Regions from separate parts of the Streptomyces sp. NPDC017890 genome, predicted to be linked through region 1. Evidence: riboswitches for the same ligand, from Rfam matches in the RefSeq annotation. Region 1 holds a riboswitch; the other holds the start of a gene.
The links. Region 1 has a riboswitch for cyclic di-AMP ahead of ACH4F2_RS27225 (M23 family metallopeptidase). Riboswitches for the same ligand answer to the same signal wherever they lie in the genome.

Region 1 (4,693 bases):
GGCGCCCAGGGCGGCGAGGAGATCGTCCTCGCCTCCGACGCCGAGGGCGCGGACGCCGCCCTGGAGCGGCTGGCGAAGCTGGTCTCCGAAGGACTCGAGGAGCTTCCCGAGACCGTCTGAGCCGTCTGAACCGTCTGAACCGACCGTCTGACGGACAGCGGCACCGAAAGGCCCGCCCGGGACCACCGGGCGGGCCTTTTCAATTCCTTTTCCGCTTCGCTCTCGCCCAGGCATCCGGACAGGCACGCCGGTACACAGGCGCGTATTCGGGCAGCAGAAAAACAGCCCCCGAATTACTTCCTCTTTGTATACGGCCCCCGTGTTAAGCCCGCAGGCTCGGCGTGTTTACGGGACGTTGCGATTCCCTCACGCGGCGATTCGCTCACCCGCCTCGTCCGTTCGCCTTCTGAGGCGAATCGCAGCCGGTGTCCCGGCTTCGACCTCTCGGTGTGCAGCGCCATGAGCGCCCGCGCGCGCTCGCTGTCACCCCGGGCCACCGCATCGACGATCGCGCCGTGCTCCGCCCAGTACTCCACGGGTCCGGCCGGCGCTTCCACGATGTACATCCAGGCGATCTTGTGGCGCAGCTGGGTCAGCAACGCCGTCAACGAGGGGCTGCCCGCGGCCTGGGCGAGGGTGTCGTGGAACCAGCCGCCCAGGGAGCGCAGATCCTCGCTGTTGCCCTGCCTGGCGCGCTCCTGACCCAGCCTGACCAGTCCGCGCAGCACCTTGAGGTGGACCTCGGTGCGGCGCCGGGCGGCCCGGGAGGCGCCGAGGGGTTCGAGGAGCGTGCGGGTCTCCAGCAGGTCGGCGGCCTCCTGCTCGGTGGGTTCCGCCACGCACGCGCCCGCGTGCCGCCGGGTCACCACGAAACCTTCGGCCTCCAGCGTGCGCAAGGCCTCACGGACCGGGACGCGGGAGACTCCGTAGCGGCGGGCGAGCAGTTCCTCGGTGAGCCGGCTGCCGCGCCCGTGTACGCCGGCGACGATGTCGTCCCGGATCGCCGTGCACACCGAGTGCGCCGGAATACGCATGCCCGACCTCCGCCTTAATCCCCGTGAAACGTCGACGATTGACGCGTGTGCAGTGACTCTAGGCCAATCGAGCGGATATTCCGACGGCCAGGCGGATTTCATGGGCATCTTTTGGACAGCGACGGCCTCTGGACCGCGTACGGAAATGCGAATGCCCCGGCTCGTGAGCCGGGGCATTCGCATTTCCGTACCGTCCGTCGTCAGACGTTCACGCCGTGGGAGCGGAGATAGGCGACCGGGTCCAGGTCCGAGCCGTACTCGGGGCTCGTACGGGCCTCGAAGTGCAGGTGCGCTCCGGTGACGTTGCCGGTGGCACCGGAGAGGCCGATCTGCTGACCGGGGGCGACCGCCTGGCCGACCGAGACGCCGATGGAGGACAGGTGGCCGTACTGCGTGTACGTGCCGTCGTGCATCTTGATCACGACCTGGTTGCCGTACGCCCCGCCCCAGCCGGCCTCGACGACGGTGCCGACGCCGACCGCGTGCACAGGGGTGCCGCTCGCGGCGTGGAAGTCGATGCCGGTGTGGCTGCCCGAGGACCACAGCGAGCTGCCGGCCTGGTAGGCGGTGGAGACGTAGGAGGCGGTGATCGGCGACACGAAGGTGTTGAGGCGCTTGCGCTCCGCCTCGCGTGCGGCGCGTTCCTTGGCCTCGCGCGCCTCCTCGGCCGCCTCGGCGGCCCGCTCGCGTGCGGCCTCCTGGGCCGCCTCACGGGCGGCGGCGTCCAGCGCGGCACGCTTCTGCGCGGTGGCCTGGGCGTCGATCTCGTCGGCTACGGCGTCCCCGATGGTGACGACCGGGGTGAGTCCGCTCTGCTCCGCCTCGGACTCGGCGGCGAGCGCCGGAGCCGCGAGGGTGCCGACGACGCCGGTGGTGGCGAGGGCCGCGACACCCGCCGCGCGGGCGGTGGTGCGGTGCATCCGGCTGGGACGGCGGTGCTTACCGGTGGCGCGCGTGAACGCCATGTAGAGGCTGGTCCTTTCCTTCCCTCTCGCCTACCGGGTTAGCTGACGGGTTCGGAGCAGGAAGGTCTCCTACGGACCCCCTCGCTGCACGCGCGGGCGTCCGATTCACCCCAGGGACTGCGATGGGTCCCCGGCTCCCCTGGCTCGCGCCGTACGGGGACTCGGCGATGACTGTCCGGTGCCGCGGGTGCGGCGCACTGCCTGACGAACAGCCCGGACGACGCTAAACGTGGTGTCTTCAATCCTCAAACGCAACAGGCTTTTTGTAGCGCACGCCACAGGGCAGACGGTCAGCCACTCCCTCAATTCGGACAAATGGCGGCCCTGGTGACACTGTGGTCACCAGGGCCGCCACGCGCGCGTGCCGCTACTCGGCCGCCACGACGGTCACTTCACCGATGCCCAGGGCCTCGACGGGCTCCTTGATCTGCGCCGCGTCGCCGACGAGGACCGTCACCAGACGGTCCACCGGGAAGGCGTTCACGACCGCCGCCGTGGCCTCCACGGTGCCCGTGGCGGCGAGTTGGCGGTAGAGCGTGGCCTGGTAGTCGTCGGGCAGGTGCTGTTCGACCTGGTCGGCCAGCGTGCCCGCCACGGCCGCCGCCGTCTCGTACTTCAGCGGCGCCACACCGACCAGGTTCTGCACGGCGACGTCGCGCTCGGCGTCGGTGAGCCCGCCCTTCGCGACCTTGCGCAGCACCGTCCACAGGTCCTCCAGTGCGGGACCGGTGTTGGGGGTGTCGACGGAGCCGCTGATGGCCAGCAGGGCGGCCCCCGTGCCGTCGGGCGCCGAACGCAGGACCTGCGCGAACGACCGCACACCGTAGGTGTAGCCCTTCTCCTCGCGCAGGACGCGGTCCAGGCGCGAGGTGAGGGTGCCGCCGAGGCAGTAGGTGCCGAGCACCTGGGCGGGCCACACGCGGTCGTGCCGGTCGGAGCCGGTTCGGCCGATCAGCAGCTGCGTCTGGACGGCTCCGGGGCGGTCCACGATGACGACCCGGCCCCTGTCGTCGGCGGTCACCGGGGGCACGGGACGCGGCTCGGCGGCGGAGCCGGTCCACGCGCCCAGCGTGTCGCCGAGCAGCGCGTCGAGGTCGACGCCGGTGAGGTCGCCGACGACCACCGCGGTGGCCGTGGCGGGTCGGACGTGCTTCTCGTAGAAGGCGCGTACGGCCGCGGAGTCGATGCTCGCGACCGTCTCCTCCGTTCCCTGACGCGGGCGCGACATGCGCGTCCCGGCCGGGAAGAGCTCCTTGTAGAGCTCCTTGGCCGCGCGACGGGCGGGGTTGGCCAGCTCGTGCGGGATCTCGTCGAGCCGGTTGCGGACCAGCCGCTCGACTTCGCTGTCCGCGAACGCGGGCGCCCGGAGGGCGTCGGCGACCAGGCCGAGGGCCTTGGCGAGGCGCGAGACGGGCACTTCCAGGCTCAGCCGGACGCCGGGGTGGTCGGCGTGTGCGTCGAGGGTGGCGCCGCAGCGCTCCAGCTCGGCGGCGAACTCCTCGGCGGAGTGCTTGTCGGTGCCCTCGGAGAAGGCACGCGCCATGATCGTGGCGAGGCCGTCGAGGCCGGCCGGTTCGGTGTCGAGGGGCGCGTCCAGATTGACCTCGACAGCGACGACCTGCTGGCCGGGGCGGTGGCAGCGCAGCACGGTGAGGCCGTTGTCGAGGCTGCCGCGCTCCGGGGCCGGAAACGCCCACGGCTTGGGCTCGCCGGCCTGCGGCTGCGAGTGGAATTCCATGGTGGCGAGCTCGGTCACTTGGCCGCCTCCTCGTTCTCGTCGGTGGCGTTCGTGTCGGCGTCGTCGGCGGGCGCGGTCGGCTCGTAGACGAGCACCGCGCGGTTGTCGGGGCGCAGGCGGGCCTTGGCGACCTCCTGGACCTCCTCGGCCGTCACCTCGAGCACCCGCTGTACGGCGGTGAGGGCGAGCTGCGGGTCGCCGAACAGGACGGCGTACCGGCACAGTTCGTCGGCGCGGCCCGCGACCGTGCCCAGGCGGTCCAGCCACTCGCGCTCCAACTGGGCCTGGGCGCGCTCCATCTCCTCCGGCGTGGGGCCCTCCTCGGCGAACCGGGCGAGCTCCTCGTCGATGGCGGACTCGATGACCGGCACCTCGACGTCACCGGACGTCTTCACGTCCAGCCACCCCAGGGAGGGCGCTCCGGCGAGCCGCAGCAGGCCGAACCCGGCGGCGACGGCCGTGCGGTCGCGGCGTACCAGCCGGTTGTACAGGCGGGAGGACTCGCCTCCGCCGAGGACGGTGAGGGCCACGTCGGCCGCGTCGCACGCGCGCGTGCCGTCCTCCGGCAGGCGGTAGGCCGCCATCAGGGCGCGGGCCGGGACCTCCTCCTCGACGATCTCGCGCAGCTCGCCGCCCATGACGTCGGGCAGCGAGCCGTCCCGGGGGGCCTGCTTGCCGTCGTGCGAGGCGATGGAACCGAAGTACTTCTCGATCCAGGCGAGCGTCTGCTCGGGGTCGATGTCGCCGACGACCGACAGCACGGCGTTGTTCGGCGCGTAGTAGGTGCGGAAGAACGCGCGCGCGTCCTCCAGCGTCGCCGCGTCCAGGTCGGCCATCGAGCCGATCGGCGTGTGGTGGTAGGGGTGGCCCTCCGGGTAGGCGAGGGCGGTCAGCTTCTCGAAGGCCGTGCCGTAGGGCACGTTGTCGTAGCGCTGCCGGCGCTCGTTCTTGACGAC
Region 2 (4,693 bases), on a different contig from region 1:
GCAGGCGGTGACCGGGCAGGCCGCTGCCACGGGCACCCCGGTCCAGGTCGTCGACGTGGTACCCGCCCCCGAGGCGGATCCGCGCGGCGCGGCCCTGGGCGCGAGCGTACTGCCGCTCGCACTGGCCGGGATCGCGACCGGCGCCGTGGTGACCCTGCTGGGGCTGCGCGGGGTGCGGGCGGTCGTCGCGGTGGCCGGCGCCGCCGCGTCGACAGGCGCGGTCGCGGCGGCGGTCGCGCACAGCTGGCTCGGGGTGGTCACCGGTGACTGGTGGGCCGTGGCCGGTGTGCTCGGCCTGTCGGCCCTGGCAGTCGGCGCGGGCGTCGCCGGGCTCGGGGCGCTGTTCGGGCGGGCGGGTCTCGGGCTGGGCGCGGCCGTGATCATGCTGCTGGGCAACCCCTTCTCCGGCGCGTCCTCGGCGCCTCAGATGCTGCCCCGACCGGCCGGCGCGATCGGCCAGTGGCTGCCGCCGGGGGCGGGCGGCTCGCTGCTGCGCTCGGTGTCCTTCTTCGACGGTGCCGCGGCCACCGGCCCCGCGCTCACGCTGACGTGCTGGTCCCTGCTGGGTCTGGGCGCGGTCCTGCTCGGCGGCGCGCTGCGACACCGCGCACACGGCGCCTCACCGGCGCCCGACCGGACCCCGGCACCGGCAGCCTCCTGAACCCGGCCGGCCACCACGTCGGGTTCGCGGCAGCCTCCTGAACCCGGCCGGCCACCACGTCGGGTTCGGGCCCCGTGTTCCGCAGCGATGCCGAAACGGTGGCGCTCGCGTGCGCGGGGGCGGCGGCGGTGCCATGGACTCGGGTGAGCGGGCGCGCGGGTGGTGATCCATCAGCTCGTGCTCGCCGACCCGGCGGAGGGGGCAGGCCAGTGAACTCGCGCTACATGTCGGCAGGTTGGTCCGCATCTGTGTTCGCTCGCCGGAGATCCTCATGCGACACACGGGCCGCACCTCCGAGCAGATGACCGCGGACCTCGAGTGCGAAGCGGCCCTCGACCCCCAACAGGCTGCGGAGTGAGGCCTGGTGGGTCGTATCGTGCCCGCCCGAAGGGGCACTCCCCCCGCTCCCGTTCGAGGGGAGCCGCCGATGCTGCCACGGGAACCGCCTCCGCCGCCCGGCCCTGACGCACACCGAAGCGGAGATGACCGGCCGTGACCTGGACGCCGTCGATCTGCTCGGGCGCCTCACAGCCGCGCGGGTCGGCGACACCTGTCACGGTCTGCGGGCCGCGCAGGCGCTGGCCGGCAAGGGCGACGGCCCTGCGCGACACGCCGGCGCCGATCCATCGGCGGGGCGGGACGGAACTGCACGCCGGCACCCTGGTCCGGGCGCCGCCCGTGCTGGGCGGTGAACGGCGGGCGGCACGTGCCGGCCTTCCGCCGCGTTTTGGGAGTTGACGCGTCAGAGGGTGAAACGGACCAAACGGCGTACCCCCTTTCGGCGTAGGAACACCATCGATTTCCGACCGGCCGAAGTTGCGCAACCCTCGTGCTCACGCAGTGGAATGATCCGCTGCGCCGCTGGTCCCAGCGTCGTCACCGCACTCGGTGACGGGTCGAACGCGGAGGCGTCCACCCGAACGGGTGAGTGGTGTGTAACAACACAAAGGGCACGTCCCGTTGGGATTCTCCCTCTGGGCGAGACAAGATCCGTGACTGACGACAAGCCCTCGCCGCAGCGGCGGGGCGGTCCGGGCGGACGCCGAGTCCTGCCGCCGCCCGGACGACCGGTCGACAGGAGTGGATCGGCAGGAGTGGAGGACCCGAGCACGACGGGTCGCCGGAACGGTCATCTCCGCGAGGAGGACGCCGGGCCGAGCAGCCCTTGGGGTGAAGCCGCACTCGTGCGGCCGGGCAACTTCGCCAGCCCGAATCCGACAGGTCATCCTTCACAGGCGGCTGACGAAGGGTTGCGCATGTCTGCGCTCAATCGTGTCCCGTCGCTGATCGCCCGTGCCGGTACGGCCTCGGCCCTCACCCTCGCCGCCATCGGCGGATCTGTCGTGGTCCCCGGTGCCGCCTCCGAGGCGGCCGCGGCGGCTCTTGCGACGAAGGCTCTCAAGATCGCGGCCTCCAAGAAGGGTTCACCCTACAAATGGGGCGCCGTCGGACCACGCAGGTTCGACTGCTCCGGGCTGACCCTGTATTCGTTCAAGAAGGCCGGCAAGAAGCTGCCGCGCACCGCGGCTCAGCAGTACAACAAGACCCGTCACATCTCCGCCAAGAAACGCAAGGCCGGCGACCTGGTCTTCTTCCACTCGGGCAGCAGCGTCTACCACGTCGGCATCTACGCCGGGAAGGGGAAGGTCTGGCACGCCCCGAAGACCGGGGATGTGGTCCGTCTGCAGAAGATCTGGACCAACAGCGTCTGGTACGGCCGGGTCAAGTGACTTCCGCTCCTCGCCCTGAAGGGCGGGGAGTCGGGCCACGGCCGGCCGGCCGTCCCGGTGGGTTCCCGCCGCGACGCGCTGTGCCGGTACGCGTATCCCTCCTGCCCGCGCTCGACAGGCCGAGGCCGCTGGTCCGGCGGTCCCGGCGGCGTCGACCGGCGCGCGGTGCGCCTCTGCGGCGCGCCGAGTACAGTCGGCGCCTCACCGCTGGGGCTCCTGCCGTCCCGAGGCCCGCCCCACGGCCGTGGCCGGCTCGGGGGGCACCGGACTGCCCGGCGGCGTCCAGGGCAGTTCGATGGAGACGGTCTTGCCGCCCTCGCGCGTGGGCCGCACCCTCAGCTTGCCGCCGCACTCCGCCGCCAGCCAGCGGATGATCACCATGCCGCGGCCGTTGTCCTGCTGGACGGCGGCGGGCAGACGCTTGGGAAACCGCGGATGGCTGTCGGTGACGCCGACGCGCAGTCTCGCGTCGCGGTCGAGCACGAGGTCCACCGTGAAGGTGGGTGACTGCCCGAACGTGTGCTGAACCGCGTTGGTCGTCAGCTCGGAGACGATGAGCCGGACGGTTTCGGACACGTCGGTGTCCGCCGGCAGGCCCCACTCCGCCAGCGTGCCGACCACATAGGTACGCGCGGCGGCCACCGAAGCGGGATCGCTCGGCAGAGTGACGGATGCTTCCAGATGGTCTGCCATGGCGACGTCGTCCCTTCCCACGGGACCGCAGCCCGACACGGGGCGGATGGTTCGAGTACGGTCCCGGACTGGTGCTTCGCCGCCAGACTGCCATCACCGGCCCGTGAAGGACGGCGATCCACCAAGATATGCATATATCTGTCGCTCGATGCGGTGAACTCTGCGACGGCAGAGCGTATTCGGACGGCCCATAGGGAGTAAGGGGAGTGGCCCATGCAGCACGGTCCCGTGGTGCGCCGCCGAAAGCTGGGCGCGGAACTGCGCGCCCAGCGGACGTCGGCGGGTATCACCAGCGGCGAGGCGGCCCGGCTGGTGGGCTGGCACCAGTCGAAGGTCAGCCGGATCGAGACCGGGACGAGCGGGGCCAAACCGGCCGACGTGCGGTTGCTGCTGGACGCATACGGCGTCGACGACGACCAGCTGCGGGAGCTGCTGGTGACACTGGCCGGCTCCGACGACGCGGGCGGCCGGAACCACTGGTGGCACGCCTATCGAGGGGTGCTGCCGCCGACCTACCGCGACTTCATCAGCCTGGAGTCCCAGGCGAGCGCGATGCGCACGCTGGAGACCACCGTGGTCCCCGGGCTGCTGCAGACACCGGAGTACGCCCGCGCGGTGACGCGCGCCGCGGTGGACGGGCTGCCGGAGGAGCGGCTGGACACCCTGGTGGAGGTGCGGCTGGCCCGGCAGGACGTACTGCGGGCGCGGCCGCCGCTGGAGCTGAGCGCGGTCCTGGACGAGTCGGTTCTGCGCCGGGAGGTGGGCGGACCCGGGGTAATGGCCCGTCAGCTGGCGCGTCTGGTGGATGCCGCGCGTCTGCCCCATGTCCGGCTCCAGGTCCTGCCGTTCGCCGCCGGGGCTCACATCGGCGTCACCGGCCCTTTCGTAATCTTTTCTTTTTCGAGCACTTCTGATCTGGACGTGGTTGTTCTCGACCACTTGACGAGTAGCCTGCACCTCGAACGGAAAGAAGACCTAGAGGCCTACACCGAGGCCTTCAACGCTCTTCTGACCCATGCCCTTTCGCCCGAGGACTCGTTGGACTTCATCGCCGCGACAGCGGCGGGCGCGTAAGGAGGCACCATGACAGGCTCCGTGTCCGCATCCCCCCGGAACATCCCTGCCAGTACCGATCTGCCCGGCGTGCGGTGGCTGCGCAGCAGCTACAGCACCGGGGCGAACAACTGCGTCGAGACGGCACGGCCGTCGGCCGGCCCCTGGGCCGGACTGCTCGCCGTGCGCGACTCCAAGGACCCGGCCGGTCCCGCGCTGCTCTTCTCCCCCGGGAGCTGGGCGTCGTTCGCAGCCGGGATCCCCCGCCGCTGACCCCGGCAGGGCATCGGGCGACGCACGGCCGTGTCACGCCGACTCATGGCCGCGTTTCGCCGATCACCCGCACAGCACGTTCGATCTGTTCCCCGGAGAGGTCCGCACGAGCGGTCAGCCTGAGCCGTGAGACGCCGTCGGGCACGGAAGGAGGGCGGAAGCAGCCCACGGACAGGCCGGCCGTACGGCAGTCGGCCGCCCACCGTACGGCCCCCTCCGGGGAGGGGGCGCGCACCGAGACGACCGCGGCGTCCGGACGTACCGCCGAAAGACCCAGGGCGGT

Region 2: linked by a shared signal. The riboswitch ahead of ACH4F2_RS23035 (C40 family peptidase) and the one ahead of ACH4F2_RS27225 (M23 family metallopeptidase) in region 1 are both predicted to bind cyclic di-AMP.

The regions. Positions count from the first base shown of each region.
Region 1 covers NZ_JBIRHU010000022.1:111,083-115,775, reverse strand. Annotated here, with positions in the region: gene ACH4F2_RS27235 (HPr family phosphocarrier protein) at 1-120, shown strand, start outside; gene ACH4F2_RS27230 (GntR family transcriptional regulator) at 294-1,034, opposite strand; gene ACH4F2_RS27225 (M23 family metallopeptidase) at 1,235-1,999, opposite strand; cyclic di-AMP (ydaO/yuaA leader) riboswitch at 2,012-2,176, opposite strand; gene ACH4F2_RS27220 (M16 family metallopeptidase) at 2,367-3,755, opposite strand; gene ACH4F2_RS27215 (M16 family metallopeptidase) at 3,752-4,693, opposite strand, start outside.
Region 2 covers NZ_JBIRHU010000017.1:143,171-147,863, reverse strand. Annotated here, with positions in the region: gene ACH4F2_RS23045 (ABC transporter permease) at 1-661, shown strand, start outside; gene ACH4F2_RS23040 (ATP-dependent Clp protease proteolytic subunit) at 831-1,019, shown strand; cyclic di-AMP (ydaO/yuaA leader) riboswitch at 1,770-1,914, shown strand; gene ACH4F2_RS23035 (C40 family peptidase) at 1,918-2,391, shown strand; gene ACH4F2_RS23030 (ATP-binding protein) at 2,593-3,084, opposite strand; gene ACH4F2_RS23025 (helix-turn-helix domain-containing protein) at 3,298-4,158, shown strand; gene ACH4F2_RS23020 (DUF397 domain-containing protein) at 4,180-4,410, shown strand; gene ACH4F2_RS23015 (8-amino-7-oxononanoate synthase) at 4,454-4,693, opposite strand, start outside.